Regions from separate parts of the Microbacterium jepli genome, predicted to be linked through region 1. Evidence: predicted binding sites of a transcription regulator. Region 1 holds the regulator's gene; the other holds the start of a gene.
The links. The regulator HspR, encoded in region 1, represses chaperone genes until heat shock. The targets are predictions, from matches to a motif close to AAGTTGAGTCNNNNNGACTCAACTT.
Positions count from the first base shown of each region.

Region 2: a site for HspR is predicted at 5,002-5,026, ahead of ABC304_RS10635 (ATP-dependent Clp protease ATP-binding subunit). Genes of this name have one in related genera too.

Region 1 covers NZ_JBDFLW010000005.1:66,799-76,168, forward strand. The annotation lists gene ABC304_RS04610 (galactosyltransferase-related protein) at 1-893, shown strand, start outside; gene ABC304_RS04615 (hypothetical protein) at 917-1,495, shown strand; gene dnaK (molecular chaperone DnaK) at 1,651-3,516, shown strand; gene ABC304_RS04625 (nucleotide exchange factor GrpE) at 3,527-4,129, shown strand; gene ABC304_RS04630 (DnaJ C-terminal domain-containing protein) at 4,148-5,137, shown strand; gene ABC304_RS04635 (heat shock protein transcriptional repressor HspR) at 5,166-5,621, shown strand; gene ABC304_RS04640 (hypothetical protein) at 6,106-6,513, shown strand; gene ABC304_RS04645 (ABC transporter ATP-binding protein) at 6,667-8,394, shown strand; gene ABC304_RS04650 (ABC transporter ATP-binding protein) at 8,391-9,370, shown strand, end outside.
Region 2 covers NZ_JBDFLW010000005.1:1,355,845-1,365,214, reverse strand. The annotation lists gene ABC304_RS10650 (LLM class flavin-dependent oxidoreductase) at 1-839, opposite strand, end outside; gene ABC304_RS10645 (DoxX family protein) at 898-1,317, opposite strand; gene ABC304_RS10640 (LLM class flavin-dependent oxidoreductase) at 1,622-2,413, shown strand; gene ABC304_RS10635 (ATP-dependent Clp protease ATP-binding subunit) at 2,421-4,982, opposite strand; gene nhaA (Na+/H+ antiporter NhaA) at 5,106-6,950, opposite strand; gene ABC304_RS10625 (MarR family winged helix-turn-helix transcriptional regulator) at 6,996-7,451, opposite strand; gene ABC304_RS10620 (cupin domain-containing protein) at 7,480-8,526, opposite strand; gene ABC304_RS10615 (VOC family protein) at 8,690-9,061, shown strand; gene ABC304_RS10610 (alpha-keto acid decarboxylase family protein) at 9,107-9,370, shown strand, end outside.

The DNA.
Region 1 (9,370 bases):
GCGGCGAGAACACCGCGCCCGTCGCCGCGCCCGGCCGCACGGCGGTCATCACGACCGCCTCCGCCGCGCGCCACGAGCACCTCGTACGGCAGCGCCGGTTCCTCGCGGAGGCGGTCGCCGGCGAGCCGGAGAGCGAGCGGATGCTGCGGGTCGAGGTCTGGCTCGACGCCGAGGAGCTCGACGCGACGACAGCCCAGGGACTGCCCGCGGACATCTCGCTGCACGTCCCGCCCGGCCCGGGCGGCCTCCGCGTCGCCGCGGGGCGCAACGCCGCCGCCCGCGCGGCCATCGACGCGGGGGCCGACCTGCTGGTCTTCCTCGACGTGGACTGCCTGCCCGGGCGGGAGCTGCTGCCGCGCTACCGCGATGCCGCGGCGCAGCATCCGGAGGCCATCCTGTCCGGCCCGGTCACCTACCTTGCGAGCGTGCAGCGCCCGGAGCTCATCGACGACCTGCCAGCGCTCCGGCGCCCGCACCGCGCGCGACCGGCGCCCGATCCCGGCGAGCTCGTCACCGCCCCCGACGCGCAGTACGACCTCTTCTGGTCGCTGTCCTTCGCGCTCACCGCCGACACGTGGCACCGCCTCGGCGGATTCGACGAGGCGTACGAGGGCTACGGCGCGGAGGACACCGACCTCGCCTGGACCGCGCGGAGCCGCGGCATCCCCCTCATCTGGGTCGGCGGCGCGGACGCGTTCCACCAGTGGCATCCGACGAGCAGCCCCCCATGGGCGCACCTCGACGCGATCCTGCGCAACGGCGCGGTGTTCGCCGACCGCTGGGGCACCTGGCCGATGGGCGGCTGGCTCGACGCGTTCGCCGCCGCCGGTGCCGTCGAGTACTCCGACGGCACCTGGCGACGCACGACGGACGGCCCCGCCCTCCGTCGCTAGGCTCGTCGCCGGAGAGGTGGATCATGTCCGAGGGCGACGAGAGCACGGCGGCGACGCCCCGGTCGCGACGGGAGCGCTTCGGACGCGCGGGCGCCCGACCGGCGGAGCTGGCGGGCCGCAAGGACGCCTTCGTGGCGTACCTGAAGGAGCGCGTCTACGCGACCTTCACCGGGCTGGCCATCATCCTGGCCGTCGACCTCGGCGACCACCCGGAGGCCGACCACGCCCTCGTCGCGCTGCTGCTCGGCGTGCTGGGCATCACGGTCGCCGGCTTCGTGTCCGACATCCTGTCCCACCTCGCGGTGCACCGCACGTTCCCCGACGGCACCGAGTTCGCCATAAGGCTGCGGGTCGCTGCGGGGTCGATCAGCACGATGGTGACCCCCGGCATCCTGCTCGCCCTTGCGCTGTTCGGCGTCCTCGAGATCGACACGGCGCTGCGCATCTGCCTCATCGTCTACATCGCCACGCTCGGCGTCATCGGCTGGCTCGCGGTGCGCCGGTCGCGGCTGACGTGGTGGCAGCAGCTCAGCGCGCTGGCGATGCTGATCGCGCTGGGGCTCGTCGTCGTCGGCCTGCAGACCCTGGCGCACTCCTATTGAGGAGCGGATGCCGCGGCATCCGATTCACAGCAGAACTTGAGCCTTCTCATGTCAAGTTGCCTTGACAGGTTCTCGGAGCCTTCGATAGCCTTGAGTCATTCCGGCTCAACCCTCTGGTTGCGGCCCGGACCACAACTTTCAACAAGGGAGAGAAAATGCCACGTGCTGTCGGAATCGACCTCGGTACGACCAACTCCGTCGTCAGCGTCCTGGAGGGCGGCGAGCCCAAGGTGATCGCGAACGCCGAGGGCTTCCGCACCACCCCGTCGGTGGTCGCGTTCACCAAGGACGGCGAGGTGCTCGTCGGTGAGACCGCGAAGCGCCAGGCCGTCACCAACGTCGACCGCACGGTCGCCAGCGTCAAGCGCCACATGGGCACCAACTGGACCTTCGACGTGGACGGCAAGAAGTACACGCCGCAGGAGGTCTCGGCCCGCATCCTCGGCAAGCTGAAGCACGACGCGGAGGAGTACCTCGGCGACACGGTCTCCGACGCCGTCATCACGGTCCCCGCCTACTTCAACGACGCCGAGCGTCAGGCCACGAAGGACGCGGGCGAGATCGCCGGCCTCAACGTGCTGCGCATCATCAACGAGCCCACTGCCGCGGCGCTGGCCTACGGCCTCGACAAGGGCAAGGAGGACGAGCTCATCCTCGTCTTCGACCTCGGTGGCGGAACGTTCGACGTCTCCCTCCTCGAGGTGGGCAAGGACGACGACTTCTCCACGATCCAGGTGCGCTCGACCGCCGGTGACAACCGCCTCGGCGGCGACGACTGGGACCAGCGCCTCGTCGACTACTTCATCAAGCAGTTCAAGGCCACGTCGGGCGTCGACGTCTCCGGTGACAAGATCGCCCTCCAGCGCCTTAAGGAGGCTGCCGAGCAGGCGAAGAAGGAGCTTTCGAGCTCCGCGTCCACGAGTGTGAACCTGCCCTACCTGTCGCTGACCGAGAGCGGCCCCGTGTCGCTCAGCGAGACGATCACGCGCGCGAAGTTCGAGGACCTGACCAAGGACCTCCTCGACCGCACGAAGAAGCCGTTCGCCGACGTCATCCGCGAAGCCGGCATCAAGGTCGAGGACATCGACCACATCGTGCTCGTCGGCGGATCGACCCGCATGCCCGCCGTGGCCGAGCTCGTCAAGCGCGAGACCGGCAAGGACGCCAACAAGGGCGTCAACCCGGATGAGGTCGTCGCCGTCGGCGCCGCCCTGCAGGCCGGTGTGCTGCGCGGCGAGCGCAAGGACGTGCTGCTCATCGACGTCACCCCCCTGAGCCTCGGCATCGAGACCAAGGGCGGCATCATGACCAAGCTCATCGAGCGCAACACGGCCATCCCGACCAAGCGCAGCGAGACCTTCACCACGGCCGACGACAACCAGCCGTCCGTGGCGATCCAGGTCTTCCAGGGCGAGCGCGACTTCACCCGCGACAACAAGCCGCTGGGAACGTTCGAGCTCACCGGCATCGCCCCGGCCCCCCGTGGCATCCCGCAGGTCGAGGTCACCTTCGACATCGACGCCAACGGCATCGTGCACGTGTCCGCGAAGGACAAGGGCACCGGCAAGGAGCAGTCGATGACCATCACCGGCGGCTCGTCGCTGCCGAAGGATGACATCGAGCGCATGGTGCGCGAGGCCGAGGAGCACGCGGCGGAGGACAAGAAGCGCCGCGAGTCCGCCGAGACCCGCAACCAGGCCGAGACGCTGTCCTACTCGATCGACAAGCTGATCAAGGACAACGACGACAAGCTGCCCGAGGACGTCAAGACCGAGGTGCAGGGCGACGTCGACGCGCTGAAGACGGCGCTCGCCGGCGATGACGACGACGCGGTGAAGACCGCGTTCGACAAGCTCAACGCCAGCCAGGGCAAGCTGGGCGAGGCGATCTACGCCTCCTCGCAGGCCCAGGGCGAGCAGGCCGACCCGAACGTCGGTCAGCCCGGGAACGGCGAGACGCCGAACCCCGAGGAGGACGTGATCGACGCCGAGGTCGTCGACGACGAGGACGAGAAGAAGTAGGACGACTCCCATGAGCAAGAAGGACCGCGACGCGCCGATCGGCGACGAGGGCCCTGATTCCGTGAACGGGCCGGCGGATGACTCCGCCGGCCCCGCCGCGGGTGGGGCTCAGGAGCCGCTGACGGTCGACGACATCCTGGGTGCCGAGCAGACGGGGGATGCTGCGGCCGCTGACGCCGCGGGCGCCTCCGGGTCGGGGGACGACAGTCTCCTGATCGACCTGAAGCGCCTGACCGCCGAGTACGCCAACTACCGCCGGCGCACCGAGGAGCAGCGGCAGATCGAGGTGGAGCGCGCCCAGGGGCGTGCGGCCACCGCGCTGCTGCCGGTGCTCGACGACCTCAGCCGTGCCGAGAAGCACGGCGACCTGACCGAGGGCTCGCCCTTCGCCGCCATCGCGGAGAAGGTGCGCGCCGTGGCCGAGAAGCTCGGCGTGGAGTCCTACGGCGCCGCGGGCGAGGTGTTCGACCCGCAGCAGCACGAGGCGATCTTCCAGGTGCCGACACCCGGAGCCACCGAGTCCACCGTCCTCGAGGTCGTGGAGACCGGGTACCGCCTGGGCTCCATCGAGCTGCGTCCGGCGAAGGTCGTCGTCGCCGTTCCTGCCGACTAACGCCTCAGAAGGAGACGCATGGCCAGTCAGGACTGGTTCGACAAGGACTTCTACAAGGTCCTCGGGGTGTCCAAGGACGTCAGCGAGGCCGACCTCAAGAAGACGTACCGCAAACTGGCGCGCAAGTATCACCCGGATTCCAATCAGGGGGATGCTGCGGCCGAGGCGACCTTCAAGGAGATCAGCGAGGCGTACGCCGTGCTGTCCGACACGGAGCAGCGGGCGGAGTACGACCAGATCCGGGCCATGGGCTCCGGGGCGCGCTTCCAGGCCGGCGGCCAGAACGGCGGCGGCTTCGAGGACGTGTTCAGCCGGTTCGGCCAGAGCCGCGGCAACCCCCGCGCGCAGACGGCCGAGGACTTCGACGACATCTTCTCGATGTTCAACCAGGGCGGGCGCTTCGGCTCCGGCGGCTTCGGCCAGACGAGCGGCGGCTTCCGCGGCTTCGGCGGTCCGACGCGCGGCGCCGACGTCACCGCGCGGACGACGATCGACTTCATCACCGCGACCAAGGGCGACACGATCTCGCTGCAGGGCGAGGACGGCAACCCGTTCAAGGTGAAGATCCCCGCCGGCGTCTCCGACGGGCAGAAGATCCGTCTGCGCGGCCGCGGCCGTCCGTCGCCGGACGGCGGTGAGACCGGCGACATCGTCGTGCAGATCGCCGTGCGGCCGCACCCGGTCTTCACACGTGACGGCCTGAATCTGCGAGTCGTCGTGCCGGTGTCGTTCACCGAGGCCGCGCTGGGCGCGACCATCGAGGTGCCGACGCTGGGCGGCGATCCCGTCAAGCTGCGCGTCGCCCCCGGCACCCCGTCGGGCCGCGTGCTGCGCGTGAAGGGCCGCGGCGTGCAGACGTCGAAGGGACTCGGCGACCTCCTCGCCGAGGTGCAGGTCGCCGTGCCGTCGCACTTGGACGACGAGGCGCGCGCCGCGCTCGAGAGGTTCCGCGAGCTCGAGCCGACCGAGAGTCCCCGCGCCGACCTGATGTCGAAGGCGCGCGGCTGAGCCGATGATGCGGGCAGGAGCGGGTGGCATGACCGACGACCTCGACGAGAACTCGCCGATTTTCGCGATCGCCGGGGCGGCCGAGCTCGCCGGGATGCACCCGCAGACGCTGCGCCAGTACGACCGGCTCGGCCTCGTGGTGCCGGCGCGCACGCAGGGCGGATCGCGCCGGTACTCCCTGCGCCACGTGCAGCAGCTGCGCGAGGTCGCCCGGTTGTCCGCCGATGGGATGAGCCTCCCCGCGATCGCGCGCGTGATCGAGCTCGAGGAGCAGGTGCACGCCCTCAGCCGTCGCGTCAGCGACCTCGAGCGGCAGCTTCAGATCGAGCGTGCCTCCCGCCCCGGCGCCCGCGTGTTCGCCGCCGGAAGCGTCGGCCCCGCCGTGCCGCTGCGGCACGGCGCCCGCGTGCGTCGAGCGACCGAGGTCGTGCTGTGGCGCCCGCGCCGCGAGCTCGACCCCGACGACGCCGAGGTCGAGGACTGACCGAAGCCCTCGCGGGCCCATGCGGCCCGCTCCGGCTTCGCCCCGCCCGTGTGACCCGCGTCGGCCGCGTGTCGCTGCGCGGCGCGCACCGGCCGTCGTTCCGGTTGCATGCCTCTGCGCGGCCTCTTCGACCCGCGAGACGTCGCAACACGCCGTGTCGCGCACCGATCGCGCGGCGTGTTGCGACTTCTCGCGGTGCTGATTCGGATGCCGCGGCGCGCGCCGTCGGCCCGTCAGGCTGCGCCGGAGTCTGGCCGTCGCCGGACGGGGGAGGACGGCGCCCATCACCGGGACTGGACAAGTGCACGTGATCGGGATCGTTGCGGCCGTCGTCGCGGTGGCGACCGGACTGAGTCTGCGCAACGCCCCGCCCCAGACCGAAGTCGACACCGCCGCCGAGGTGCGCGAGGGCGTTCGCTGAGCCGGACGGCGGGTCTGCGTCGGCGGGGTGGTGGTCGCGCCCGGCGACGGGCACACTGACCGCATGGCCGACTTCAGCGACATCGACGCCATCGCGCGCGACCTGCCCGACTCCGAAGACGGTGTCGAGGGACACCGCGGCGGACGCGCCTGGCGCGCGTCGAAGGGCATGTACGTGTGGGAGCGGCCGGCGTCGCAGACCGATCATGCGCAGCTGGCCGAGCTCGGACGCACCTGGCCCGACGGCACCGTGGTCGGCGTCCGCGTCGACGGCATGGAGGGCAAGGCCCAGGTGCTCGCCGCCTACGACGACGTCGCCTTCGACACCCCGCACTTCGCGGGCTATCCCGCCGTACTCGTGCGGCTCGACGACATCGACGTCGACCGGCTCCGCGAGCTGGTGGTGGACTCCTGGATGCTGCGCACCACCGCGGCGCGCCGGAAGGAGTGGGCCGCAGCATCCGGTCGGTGAGAAACCGACCGTGTGCGGTGAGGCGTCCGCTGAGGGCGTAGGCCGGGCGTTGGCGGTGTGTCCGGGGTTCGGTCTAGCCTGAATCCGCTCCCATCGACCGCCGTTCGCGGCATCCCGGTCTTCGTGGAGCCTCGACATCCATCGGAGACGCTCGTGCTCGCAAAACTCCTCATCCGCTATCTGTCCCGGTATCGCGCGCTGCTCGCCGGCGTTCTGCTGTTCCAGTTCGTCGCCGCCATCGCGTCGCTGTTCCTGCCCCGGCTGAACGCCGACATCATCGACAAGGGCGTCGCGACCGGCGACACGAACTTCATCTGGACGACCGGGTCGTTCATGCTCGCGATCTCGCTCGGGCAGATCATCGCCTCGGTCGTGGCCACCTACTTCGCCGCGCGCGCGGCGATGAGCGTCGGCCGCGACATCCGGCTCGACGTCTACGAGAAGGTGAGCGGGTTCTCCGAGCGCGAGGTCTCGAAGTTCGGCCCCGGGTCGCTGATCACGCGCAACACGAACGACGTCCAGCAGGTGCAGATGCTCGCCATGATGGGCGCCACCATGCTCGTCAGCGCTCCGCTGCTGGCCATCGGCGGCATCGTCATGGCGCTGCAGCAGGACGTCGGGCTCAGCTGGCTGATCGGCGTCGCCGTGCCGCTGCTCCTGATCATCGTCGCGCTCATCATCAGCCGGATGGTGCCGCTGTTCCGCAGCTTCCAGGTCAAGCTCGACGCCGTCAACCGCGTGCTGCGCGAGCAGCTCACGGGTGTCCGCGTGGTGCGCGCCTTCGTCCGTGAAGACATCGAGGAGGAGCGCTTCCGTGGCGCCAACACCGACATCATGGTCGTCGGGCGCAAGGTCGGATCTCTCTTCGTGCTGATGTTCCCCGTCGCCATGCTGGTGCTCAACGTCACGGTCGTGGGCGTCATCTGGTTCGGCGGCATCCAGGTCGACCAGGGCGGTGTCGAGATCGGCACGCTGTTCGCCTTCATGCAGTACGTGGGTCAGATCCTGATGGGCGTGCTCATGGCGACCTTCATGACGATCATGATCCCGCGCGCGGCCGTGTCGGCCGAGCGCATCGGCGAGGTGCTGGCCAGCGAGTCGACCCTCACGCGCCCCGAGAACCCGGTCAGCGTCTTCAGCGAGCCGGGCACCGTGCAGTTCGACAGCGTCGAGTTCACCTACCCGGGCGCCGAGTCCCCCGTCATCAAGGGCATCAGCTTCGGCGCGGCCCGCGGTGAGACGGTCGCCATCGTGGGCTCCACGGGCGCGGGCAAGACGACGCTCGTCTCCCTGCTGCCCCGGCTCTTCGACGTCACGGGCGGAGAGGTCCGCGTCGGCGGTGTCGATGTGCGCCAGGCCGATCTTGATCACCTGTGGAAGAGGATCGGCCTGGTGCCCCAGCGCCCCTTCCTGTTCAGCGGCACGATCGCATCGAACCTGCGGTTCGGGCGCGAGGACGCCACCGACGAGGAGCTGTGGGCGGCGCTGGAGATCGCCCAGGGCCGGGACTTCGTGGAGAAGATGGACAAGCAGCTCGACGCGGCGATCGCGCAGGGCGGCACGAACGTCTCCGGCGGACAGCGTCAGCGCCTGGCCATCGCCCGGGCCATCGTGCACCAGCCCGACATCCTGATCTTCGACGACTCGTTCTCGGCGCTCGACCTCACGACCGACGCCAGACTCCGGCAGGCGCTCTGGCGCGAACTGCCCGACACGACCAAGATCGTCGTCGCGCAGCGCGTGTCGACGATCACGGAGGCCGATCGCATCGTCGTGCTGGAGGACGGCCGCATGGTGGGACTCGGCACGCACGAGGAGCTGTTGAAGGACAGCGAGACCTACCGCGAGATCGTGCAGTCGCAGCTGGGGGTGGAGGCATGAGCGCCGCCGACGCACTGACCGAGGAGGAGCGCCTCGAGCTCGAGCTCGCCGAGCAGGCTCGGCAGACGTCGGGCGACTGGGACAGCGTCAAGCCCGGAAAGGCCGACAACTTCGGCAAGAGCTTCGGCCGTCTGGTCGGCCTGCTGAAGCCGCATGCCGCCGCCTTCGTGTTCGTCTCCATCCTCGGAGCGATCGGCGTCTTCCTCTCGGTCATCGCGCCGAAGGTGCTCGGCGAGGCGACGAACATCATCTTCGAGGGCGTCATCTCCCGCACCCTGGGCGACCAGTTCCCGGCCGGCACGTCGCAGGCCGACGTCGTCTCCGCACTCCAGTCGGCCGGCCAGGGCGACTTCGCGAACGTCGTCAGCGGCTTCAGCGACTTCCAGGTGGGTGCAGGCGTCGACTTCGACCGCCTGCGCATGGTGGTCGTGGCCGTTCTCGCGATCTACGTGGCGTCGGCGTTCCTCAGCTGGATCCAGGGCTACGTCATCAACGTGATCATGGTGCGCGCGATGTGGAGCCTGCGCGAGCAGGTCGAGGCGAAGATCAACCGCCTCCCGCTGGCCTACTTCGACAAGGTCCAGCGCGGCGAGCTCATCTCGCGTGTCACGAACGACATCGACAACATCACCCAGACGATGCAGCAGTCGCTGTCGTCGGTGGTGACCTCGGTGCTGACGGTCGTCGGCGTGCTCATCATGATGTTCTCGATCTCCTGGCAGCTCGCGATCGTCGCGCTCATCTCGCTCCCGCTGATGGCCGTCATCTTCGGCGTGATCGGACCGCAGTCGCAGAAGGCCTTCGGCATCCAGTGGCGCAAGGTCGGGCGCCTGAACGCCCGCGTCGAGGAGTCCTTCTCCGGACACGCCCTCGTCAAGGTCTTCGGCCGCGAGGAGGACTCGCGGAAGAAGTTCGAGGCCGAGAACGAGGAGCTCTACGAAGCGAGCTTCAAGGCGCAGTTCCTCTCCGGCATGAT
Region 2 (9,370 bases), 1.3 Mb from region 1:
CCGCCGAGGAACCCCTCCAGGTCGGGCTCATCGCCCGTGGGCTGCAGGATGACCGAGGTCGCGCCCGCGTCGTAGAACGGCTGGATCGCACGGGCGACATCCGCGGGCTCCCCGGCCACCTCCAGCGACGGATCCGCCGCGTTCCTCCACGCGACGTGGTCGGCGGCCACGCGCTCCGCCGCCCCGGCGCCGAATGCGGCGGTGACGAAGACGATGAACTCGTGGACGCCGGCCCGGCCCGCGGCATCCCGTCCCTCTTGCACGACGGCGACGGCCTCCCGGATGCGGTCCGGCGTCCACCCGGACGGCACCACCGTGCCGTCGGCGACCTCGCCGGTGAGGCGGAGCGTCTTGGGCCCCTCCCCCGCGGTGATGACAGCCGGAGCCTGCACGGGCGGCCAGTCGAGCTTCACTCCGTCGAGCTGCACGTAACGTCCGTCGGTGGTGAGCTCCTCGCCGGCGAGGAGGTCCCGGAGTGCGGGGACGTATTCGCGCATGAGCGTCAGCGGCGACTGCGCCCTCGCGCCGACCTGGCCCATCCAGTCGAGCACGCCGTGGCCCACGCCTGGGATCAGCCGTCCGGGGAACATCCGCTCGACGGTCGCGATCTCCATCGCCAGCAGGGCGACGTTGCGCAGCGGCATCGGCGAGACCCCGATGCCGACCTTGAGCGTCTCGGTCCAGGCGAGGACGGCGGATGCTGCGGCGAATGCGGACTCGCGGAAGCAGTCCTCCCAGAGCCACAGCTCGGGCACGCCGGCCGCCTCGGCTGCGAGGGCGGCGCTGCGCAGGCGCTCGGGCGGGAAGGACGGCGTGAAGATGGCTCCGATGCGTGGCATCCGTCCACTCTGCCAGCCGCCGCGTATCGGCGCTCGGCCGGGTCGGGGCGACGGCCGATCAGCGACCGACCCAGAGCGCCCAGGCGACGAGGAGCGGCTGCAGGAACAGGCGTCCGAAGCGGCGACGGTCGGTGTCGAGCAGGGGTGCGGACCGGCCCGTGCGCCACTGGTGCACGTTGCCGGGGAAGACCGCCACGAAGAACGCCGCGATGGCGGCGCCGACCGTGCGACGCTCCCGCGGAAGCGCGACGAGCGCGGCGCCCAGCATGACTTCGACGACGCCGGATGCGACGACGATCGCGTCCTTGTCCGTGCGGAGCAGCGTCGTCGCCCAGTCGGGCACGACGATCCGGTACCCGCGGCGACCCCACGAAAGGTGCGAGATGCCCGCGCCGACCAGCAGGGCGGCCAGCATGACGCGGGCTGTCGTCCGGGCCACGTCGACCGGGCTGACGGTTCGCCTGCGGGAGCGCTTCATCGCCTCAGTCTGCCATCCGCCCGCGTTTCGTCTCGTCGCTGCGCTCCTCGCTCAACGACCGGTCCATCGCCCGTTGAGCGAGCGCAGCGAGTCGAAACGCCCGCACACGGCGACACCTGTCCGCCCGTTGAGCGAGCGCAGCGAGTCGAAACGCCCACACCCGCCGACACCTGTGCGCCCGTCGAGCGAGCGCAGCGCGTCGAAACGCCTACACCCGCCGACACCTGTCCGCCCGTTGAGCGAGCGCAGCGAGTCGAAACGCCCGCACGCCCGCACGGCCCGCACCTGCGGCAGACTCGAAACCATGACCATGCGCGGCTTCCTCTCCCTCGGCATCGCCGGATCCCTCGGACCGGAAGCGGGCGCGCAGGTGGCTGCCGCCGCCGAGCGCGCCGGGTTCCACACGCTCTGGGTCAACGACACCGCCGACGGGGATTCGCTCGCGGTGCTCGCCGCAGCGGCCGCGGTCACCGAGCGCATCGGCCTGGCCACCGGCGTCATCGCCGTCGACCGCCGGTCGGCCGACGACATCGCCGCGGCGGTGGCATCGCACGACCTCCCTCGCGAGCGGCTGACGATCGGCGTCGGCTCGGGACAGCTCCGCCAGGGCGCACTCCGGGCCGTGCGGGAGACCGTCGACGCCCTGCGAGCGGAGGCCGGGCTGCGGGTCGTCGTCGGCGCCCTCGGGCCGAAAATGCGTGCGCTCGCGGTCGAGCACGGCGACGGCGTGCTCCTGAACTGGCTGACCCCCGAAACCGCCGCGGATCAGGCGCGCGAAGCGCGGGCGCTCAGCCCGGACACCTCGGTCATCCTGTACGCCCGGACGTCACTGGATGCCGGGGCCGAAGGCCGACGCGACGCGGAGGCGGCGCGCTACGCCGGGTTCCCGAACTACGCGGCGAACTTCGAGCGTCTCGGCATCGACGTGCTCGACACGGTTCTTCCCCGACGGGGCGAGGACACCAAGGCGGGGGTGGAGGCGTTCGCCGCGGCCGTGGACGAGCTCGTGCTGCGCGCGATCACCCCGACCGACGACGTCGACGCCTACCTGAGGTTCATCGACGCCGCGGCCGAGGTGCTCGACCTGCGCGGCTGAGCGCCGGTCAGGCGGCCTGGGCCAGCGCCACCCCGGCGGTCACGACGAGGGCGCCGTCCGCAGCATCCACCGTCACCGATCCCCCGTCGACGAGCACGCCGTCGACGAAGAGCTCTGCGATCCGATCGTCGACCTCGCGCTGGATCAGCCGGCGCAGGGGCCGTGCGCCGTACTCCGGCTCGTAGCCGTGCTCGGCGATCCAGGCCGCAGCGGCGTCCGTGACCTCCAGCGCCACCTCGCGGCGGGCCAGCCGCGCGCTCGTCGCCTTTAGCAGCAGGTGCACGATGCGCTCGAGCTGCACGCGGTCGAGCTTGCGGAACGTGACGATCTCGTCGATGCGGTTGAGGAACTCCGGCCGCATCGCCTCGCGCAGGCGCCCCATGACGCGGTCGCGCAGATCCTTCTCGCTGCCGAAGCCGGTCGGGCCGCCGCCGTCGGCGAGGAAGCCGATGGCGCCCGAGCGCGACGCCAGGAACTCGCTGCCGATGTTCGAGGTCATGACGACGACGGTGTTGCGGAAGTCCACCGTCCGCCCCTGTCCGTCGGTGAGGCGTCCGTCGTCGAGCACCTGCAGCAGCAGGTTGAACACGTCGGGGTGCGCCTTCTCGATCTCGTCGAACAGCACGATCGAGTACGGGTTGCGCCGTACGCGCTCGGTGAGCTGGCCGGCCTCGTCGTACCCGACGTATCCCGGAGGGGCACCGACGAGCCGCGACACGGTGTGACGCTCGCCGAACTCGCTCATGTCGAAGCGGATGACGGCGGTGTCGTCGTCGAACAGGGATCCGGCCAGGGCCTTCGCCAGCTCGGTCTTGCCGACACCGGTCGGGCCGAGGAAGAGGAACGAGCCGACCGGGCGGTGGGCGTCGCCCATGCCGGTGCGGTTGCGCCGGACGGCCTTGGCCACCGCGGCGACCGCCTCGTCCTGGCCGATGACCCGCTCGTGCAGCTCGCTCTCCAGCGACGCCAGGCGTCCGCGCTCGGTCTCGGTGAGACGGTTGACGGGGATGCCGGTGGCCCGGCTGATCACGGCGGCGATCTGGGTGTCGTCGACCACGGCCGCACGATCGGTCGAGATGGCCGAGCGCGCCGAGACCTCGTCCAGGCGCGACTGCACCTCGGCGATGGCGTCCCGCAGGCGCGAGGCGTCCTCGTAGTGCTCCGCCGAGACGGCGGCGTTCTTGTCGGCCTCGAGCTCCGCCAGGCGCGCGATCAGCGCCGACACGTCGACCGCGACGCCGAGCTTCAGCCGCAGCCGGGCGCCGGCCTGATCGATGAGGTCGATGGCCTTGTCGGGCAGCACGCGGTCGGGGAGGTAGCGGTCGCCGAGCTCGACGGCGGCGCGCAGCGCCTCGTCGGTGTAGGTCACGGCGTGGTGCTCCTCGTAGGCGCCGCGGAGTCCGCGCAGGATCAGCACGGCGTCCTCGATCGAGGGCTCTCCGACCCGCACCGGCTGGAAGCGGCGCTCCAGCGCCGGGTCCTTCTCGATCGTGCGGTACTCCTTGAGCGTCGTCGCACCCACGAGGTGCAGCTCCCCGCGCGCGAGGCGCGGCTTGAGGATGTTGCCCGCGTCCATCGCGCCCTCGCCGCCGCCACCGGCGCCGACGACGGTATGCACCTCGTCGATGAAGACGATGTAGGCGCCGTCGCCGGCGGCCACCTCGTCCATCGTCTGGGTGAGGCGCTCCTCGAAGTCGCCGCGGTAGCGGGTGCCGGCGAGCATCGCGGGCAGGTCGAGCGAGATGACGCGCTTGTCGCGCAGCTGCTCCGGCACGGCGCCGTCGACGATCGCCTGGGCGAGGCCCTCGACGATCGCGGTCTTGCCGACGCCGGCCTCGCCGACGAGCACGGGGTTGTTCTTCGTGCGGCGGCTGAGGATCTCGATCGTCTGCTCGATCTCGTCCGAGCGGCCGATCACCGGGTCGAGGGCGCCGGAGCGCGCGCGCTCGGTGAGGTCGGTGCCGAAGCGGTCGAGCATCGGAGTGACGGATGCCGCGGCATCCGCGTCCTCGGACACCGGAGCGCCGGAGGTCGTGACCTCCTCGCGCATGCCCTGGGTCAGCGCCTCGGCGGTCACACCGGCGCGCGCGAGCACCTGGCCCGCGGGCGCGTCCTGGCCGATGACGAGGGCGAAGAAGAGGTGCTCGGGGTCGACGTACGTCGAGCCGGACGCGCGGGCGACCTGATACGCGTGGAAGAGCGCGCGCTGCACCGACGGCGCGATCACCGCGGCGTCGACCGAGGTCGGGGCCGACGGAGCCGGTAGACGGTCGGCCGCGGCGCGGGCGATCTGCGCGGGGTCGGCGCCGACGCGGCGCACCGCGTCTTCGGCCGGCTCGTGCTGCACGATGACGTGCAGCACGTGCAGCGCGTCGAGCTCGCCCTGGCCGCGCTCGAGGGCGAAGCGCCCGGCGTCCTGCAGGATCGCCTGGGTGCGCGCGCTGAGGAAGCGGCTCAGGTCGATCGAGCGCGACGAGCGGGCGCGCTCGCCCTCGATGTAGCGTGCGAGGAAGTCGTCGAAAGCGCTCGAGCCGTTGTCGGCGCTGTCGGGGGTGAAGTCTTCAGGCATTCCTGGTGTCTCCCGGGAGAAGGTGAGTCTGATGCACTCAAGATACGTACTTGAGCGCGTTCGTATCAACTTCAACGCGGAATCAGCCCGGCTATTCCCGGCGCAGGATGGACGACGGATCCCTCACTTCACGTGACGCTCCGAGAGCGGCGTCTCGACGATGCGGATCAGCGACGCGGAGTCGTACGGACCGACATGGCGCTTGCCGTTGACGAAGAACGTCGGCGTGGTGTTGAGGTCCATCACCTCGGCATCCAGCCGGTCGTCCTGCACCCGGCGCAAGACCTTCGCCGAGCGGAAGTCCGCAGCGAAGCGCTCCTCGTCGAGACCGAGTTCGCCGGCGTACGCGAACAGGTCGTCCACCTCCAGGTCGCTCTGTCGCGAGAACAGGAGGCGCGCCATGTCGTAGAACCGGCCCTGGAGACCCGCCGCCTCCGCTGCCTGCGCCGCCTGCTGCGCGTGCGGGTGCGGGCCGTCGAGCGGAAGGTGCCGCCACACCCAGAGGATGTCGTCGCCGAAATGGGCGCGCACCGCGTCGACCGATCCGGTCGCGCGGCTGCAGAAGGGGCACTCGAAGTCGCCATACTCGACGATCGTGTAGCGGGCGTCCAGCGGTCCCGCGAGGTGATCGCGATCGGGGTCGACGGGGCGCACGAGCTTGGCCCCGACCGGCTGCGGCGGCCAGATGCGGTCGCCCGCCACCAGGGTCGCCCAGCCCAGCAGGAAGGCGATGACGGATGCCGCGAGCACGGCCACCCGCGCGAGGTCGGCCGTGTGCGGGTCGTCGATGGCGATGGGCACGATGAACAGGGCGATCGTGAACCCGATGCCCGACAGGGCCGCTCCCCCGGCGACGCGGTTCAGCCCCAGACCGGGCGCGAGCTGCCCCTTGCCCAGCACGCGCATCAGCAGCGTGGCACCGGTGATGCCGACGAACTTGCCCACCACGAGACCGACGACGATGCCCCATGCGACCGGCGAGGCCGCAGCATCCATCAGCGTCTGTCCGTCGATGTGCACGCCGGCGTTCGCGAGCGCGAACAGCGGCAGCACGCCGTAGGCGATGTACGGCCGCCAGGCGTTGTCGATCCGCTCGTTGATGGAGAGCGATTCGCGCAGGCTCCGGGTGACCGCGGCCGCGTAGGCCGGATTCGGCGATTCGCGGAAGGCGAGGGTGAGCTCCGCCGTGCGCTCGACGTCCGAGCGCCGCGGTGCGAAGACGGGGATGAGGAGGGCCACGGCGACGCCGGCGAGGGTGGGGTGGATGCCGCCCAGCGCGACGGCGATCCACAGCCCGATCGCGAGGACCGAGTAGGCGAAGCCGCGGCCGACGGGCAGGTAGCGCACGAGGGCCAGCAGCGCCATGAGGGCGACAGCCGCAGCGAGGGGCCAGATGCTGAGGCCGCCGCTGTAGAACAGGCCGATCACGACGAGCGCGCCGATGTCGTCGACGACGGCGAGGGTGAGGAGGAAGGTCCGCAGCCGCGAGGGGAACTTTGGACCGACGATCGCCAGGGCACCCAGCAGGAACGCCGTGTCGGTGGAGATCACGACGCCCCACGCGTCCGCGGCTTGCGTCGAGCCCGCGAACGCGAGGAACACGAGCGCGGGGATGACGAGTCCCGCCAGCGCGGCGACGATCGGCACGGCGGCGCGGGAGCGGTCTGTCAGCTCGCCGATCGTCAGTTCGCGCTTGACCTCGAGTCCGACGAGGAAGAAGAAGAGGGTCATCAGCGCGTCGTTGACGATTTGGTGGAGCGTGAAGGTGACCTCCATGCCGCCGATCGAGAACGCGGCCGGCATCGACCAGAACGTCTCGTAGGTGTCGCCGGGCAGGTTCGCCCACAGCATGGCCAGACCGACGCCGATCAGCATGAGAGCGGCGGAGAGACGGTCTCCGGAGACGTGCTTCTTCTTGGGGCGGGCAGGCGCCGACGGACGGGACGGCAGCAACGAGACGGCGGTCACGCACTCATCTTCGCGCCATTCGCGCGATCACGCGCACCCGTCGGGTCACTCAGCTGCCGCGGATCCCTCGAACGGGCGCTCGTGAAGGCCCTCCAACGCGGACGTCAGCGCCGGCGCACCGCCGCCGAAGGTCGCGTCCAGCGCGGCGAGGCGGGCGTCGGCCTCGCGCAGCAGACGGATGCCCTCCGGCGTGACGCGCAGGTCGGAGGCGGCGCCGGCGTGCGCGTTCGCATCGACGACGAAGCCGGCCTCCGCGAGCGAGCGCGCAGCGGTGTGGACGCTCTGCACCGTGATCTGGGAGCGGCGCGCGAGCTCGCTGAAGGAGATGCCCGGCGTCGCCTCGACGTGCGCGAGGAGGGCGTACTTCCGCGTCGAGAGTCCGAGGTCGCGCAGCTCGTGCTCGAGCCGGGCGTCCCAGACGGCGGCGACGGTCAGCAGGGCGATGACCGGGCTGAAGGGGGGCGGTTCGGCGGCCACGTCGTCGCCTCCTCTGGCTGGCACCTGCCCATGGTAGTCGCGGCCGGGCGCCTCACTCCGCGGCGTCGCCGTCCCGCGGGTTGGATCGGGCGACGATCAGCGGATCGACGGGCGTGAACGGGAACACGGGCAGCTCCGCCTCCCGCACGCCGAACGACGCCGCGAGCACCTCGCGCGAGAACGCCGATGCCGTCGCCCGGTAGCCGATGTCGGCGGGCATGGCGCGGTCGAAGAAGATGAGGAAGTGGATGCCGTCGTCCTCGAGCGCCTCGATGTGGTGCGGGTAGGCGCGCGGGATGAAGTAGGCCTGGCCGGGCACCAGCTCGTACTCGTCGAGGCTGCCGTCCGGATCCAGCACGCGCATGCGTCCCCGGCCCTTCCAGACGTAGCCCAGCTCCGCGGTGCGCGGGTGCCAGTGCGGCTCCCGCATCCCCGATCCGGTGATGCGCAGGTGGTACATCGACAGGTCCGACAGGGCCGCCCAGTACTGCCGGCGGGCGAGCTTGGCGAAGCCCGCCGGAGAGGACAGCGGGGCGATCTGGCCCTCGGCGTCGAAGAGGTGGGCGTTCGGGAGCCCCGCCGTGTCGGGGATGCGCGCCGCGCCCCCGCGCCGGAGGATCTGCGCCGCCCCCGGCCGCGCGAAAGCGGAGAACGCGGCGGCGGGCAGGTCGTAGGTGTTGCCCAGCACCGCGGCCGTCATCGCATTGAGGCTGGAGGTGAGGGAGAAGTGGCGCGGCTCGGCGCTGCGGAGGGCGGCGATGACCTCGGCACGCCCCTCCCCGATGTTCTCGATGTGGTAGATCGCGCCGGACTCGACGTGGTACATCTGCCCCGCGCCGACGACGAAGCTCGAGAACGCGTCGGCGTTGCCCAGCATCGAGATCAGCACGGTCCCCTCGGTGACGTAGGCGATCTGGTTGGCGTCGACGTTCCACTGCGGCTCGCGCATCGCCCCGGCCTCGAGCACGATCCGCTTGAGCGACATGCGCGACAGGATCGGGAAGGATGCCGCGGTCAGCTGCGCGACGGACCCGAGCTCGTTCTCGAAGACCGGGACGGCGTCGTTCAGCGAGACGACGTGGGGCGAGCGGATCACCATGGAGCACTCCTTGGGCGAGGCGGACGACACCATCTTGACGCGGCGGCAGCGGCGAGCACAGGCTGCGGCGGGAAGCCGGACACGAATTCCTACGCCTGTCGGAGGCCTGCCCTAGCGTGGGGTCTGCCGGGGCGATCGGCGCTCCGTGGGGAGGACAGACGACATGGACTGGAAGATCGAGCTCATCTTCGTGCCGGTGACCGACGTGGACCGCGCCAAGGACTTCTACACGTCCATCGGCTTCCATCTCGATCACGACCAGTCGCCCTACGAAGGGCTGCGCTTCGTGCAGCTGACCCCGCCCGGATCAGCGTGTTCCATCGCTTTCGGCACCGGTCTCGAGATCGACCTCGAGCCCGGTCGACAGAACACCATCCAGGTGGTCGTGCCCGATGCCGACCGTGCGCTCGCCGATCTGCAGGCGGTCGGCGTCGCCGCGCAGGGCGTGGACGACCTCGGATGGGGGCGGTTCGTCTCGTTCGATGACCCCGACGGGAACACCTGGACGCTGCAGCAACTCCCCCCACGGGCCTGACCACGCCGGCTGCGCCCCCGGCCGCCGGCATGGTTTGCTGTCTCCGTGACCACTGACGTCGACGGCCGCGAGTACCCGTACACCGTGGCCGACTACCTGCTCGACCGGATGGCCGAGTGCGGCATCCGTCATCTCTTCGGCGTGCCGGGAGACTTCACGCTGGGCTTCCTCGACCACGTGGAGCGGCATCCGCTCATCACGTGGATCGGCACCGCGAACGAGCTCGGTGCCGCCTACGCCGCCGACGGCTACGCGCGCCTCGCGGGACTCGGTGCGCTGAGCACCACGTTCGGCGTCGGCGAGCTGTCC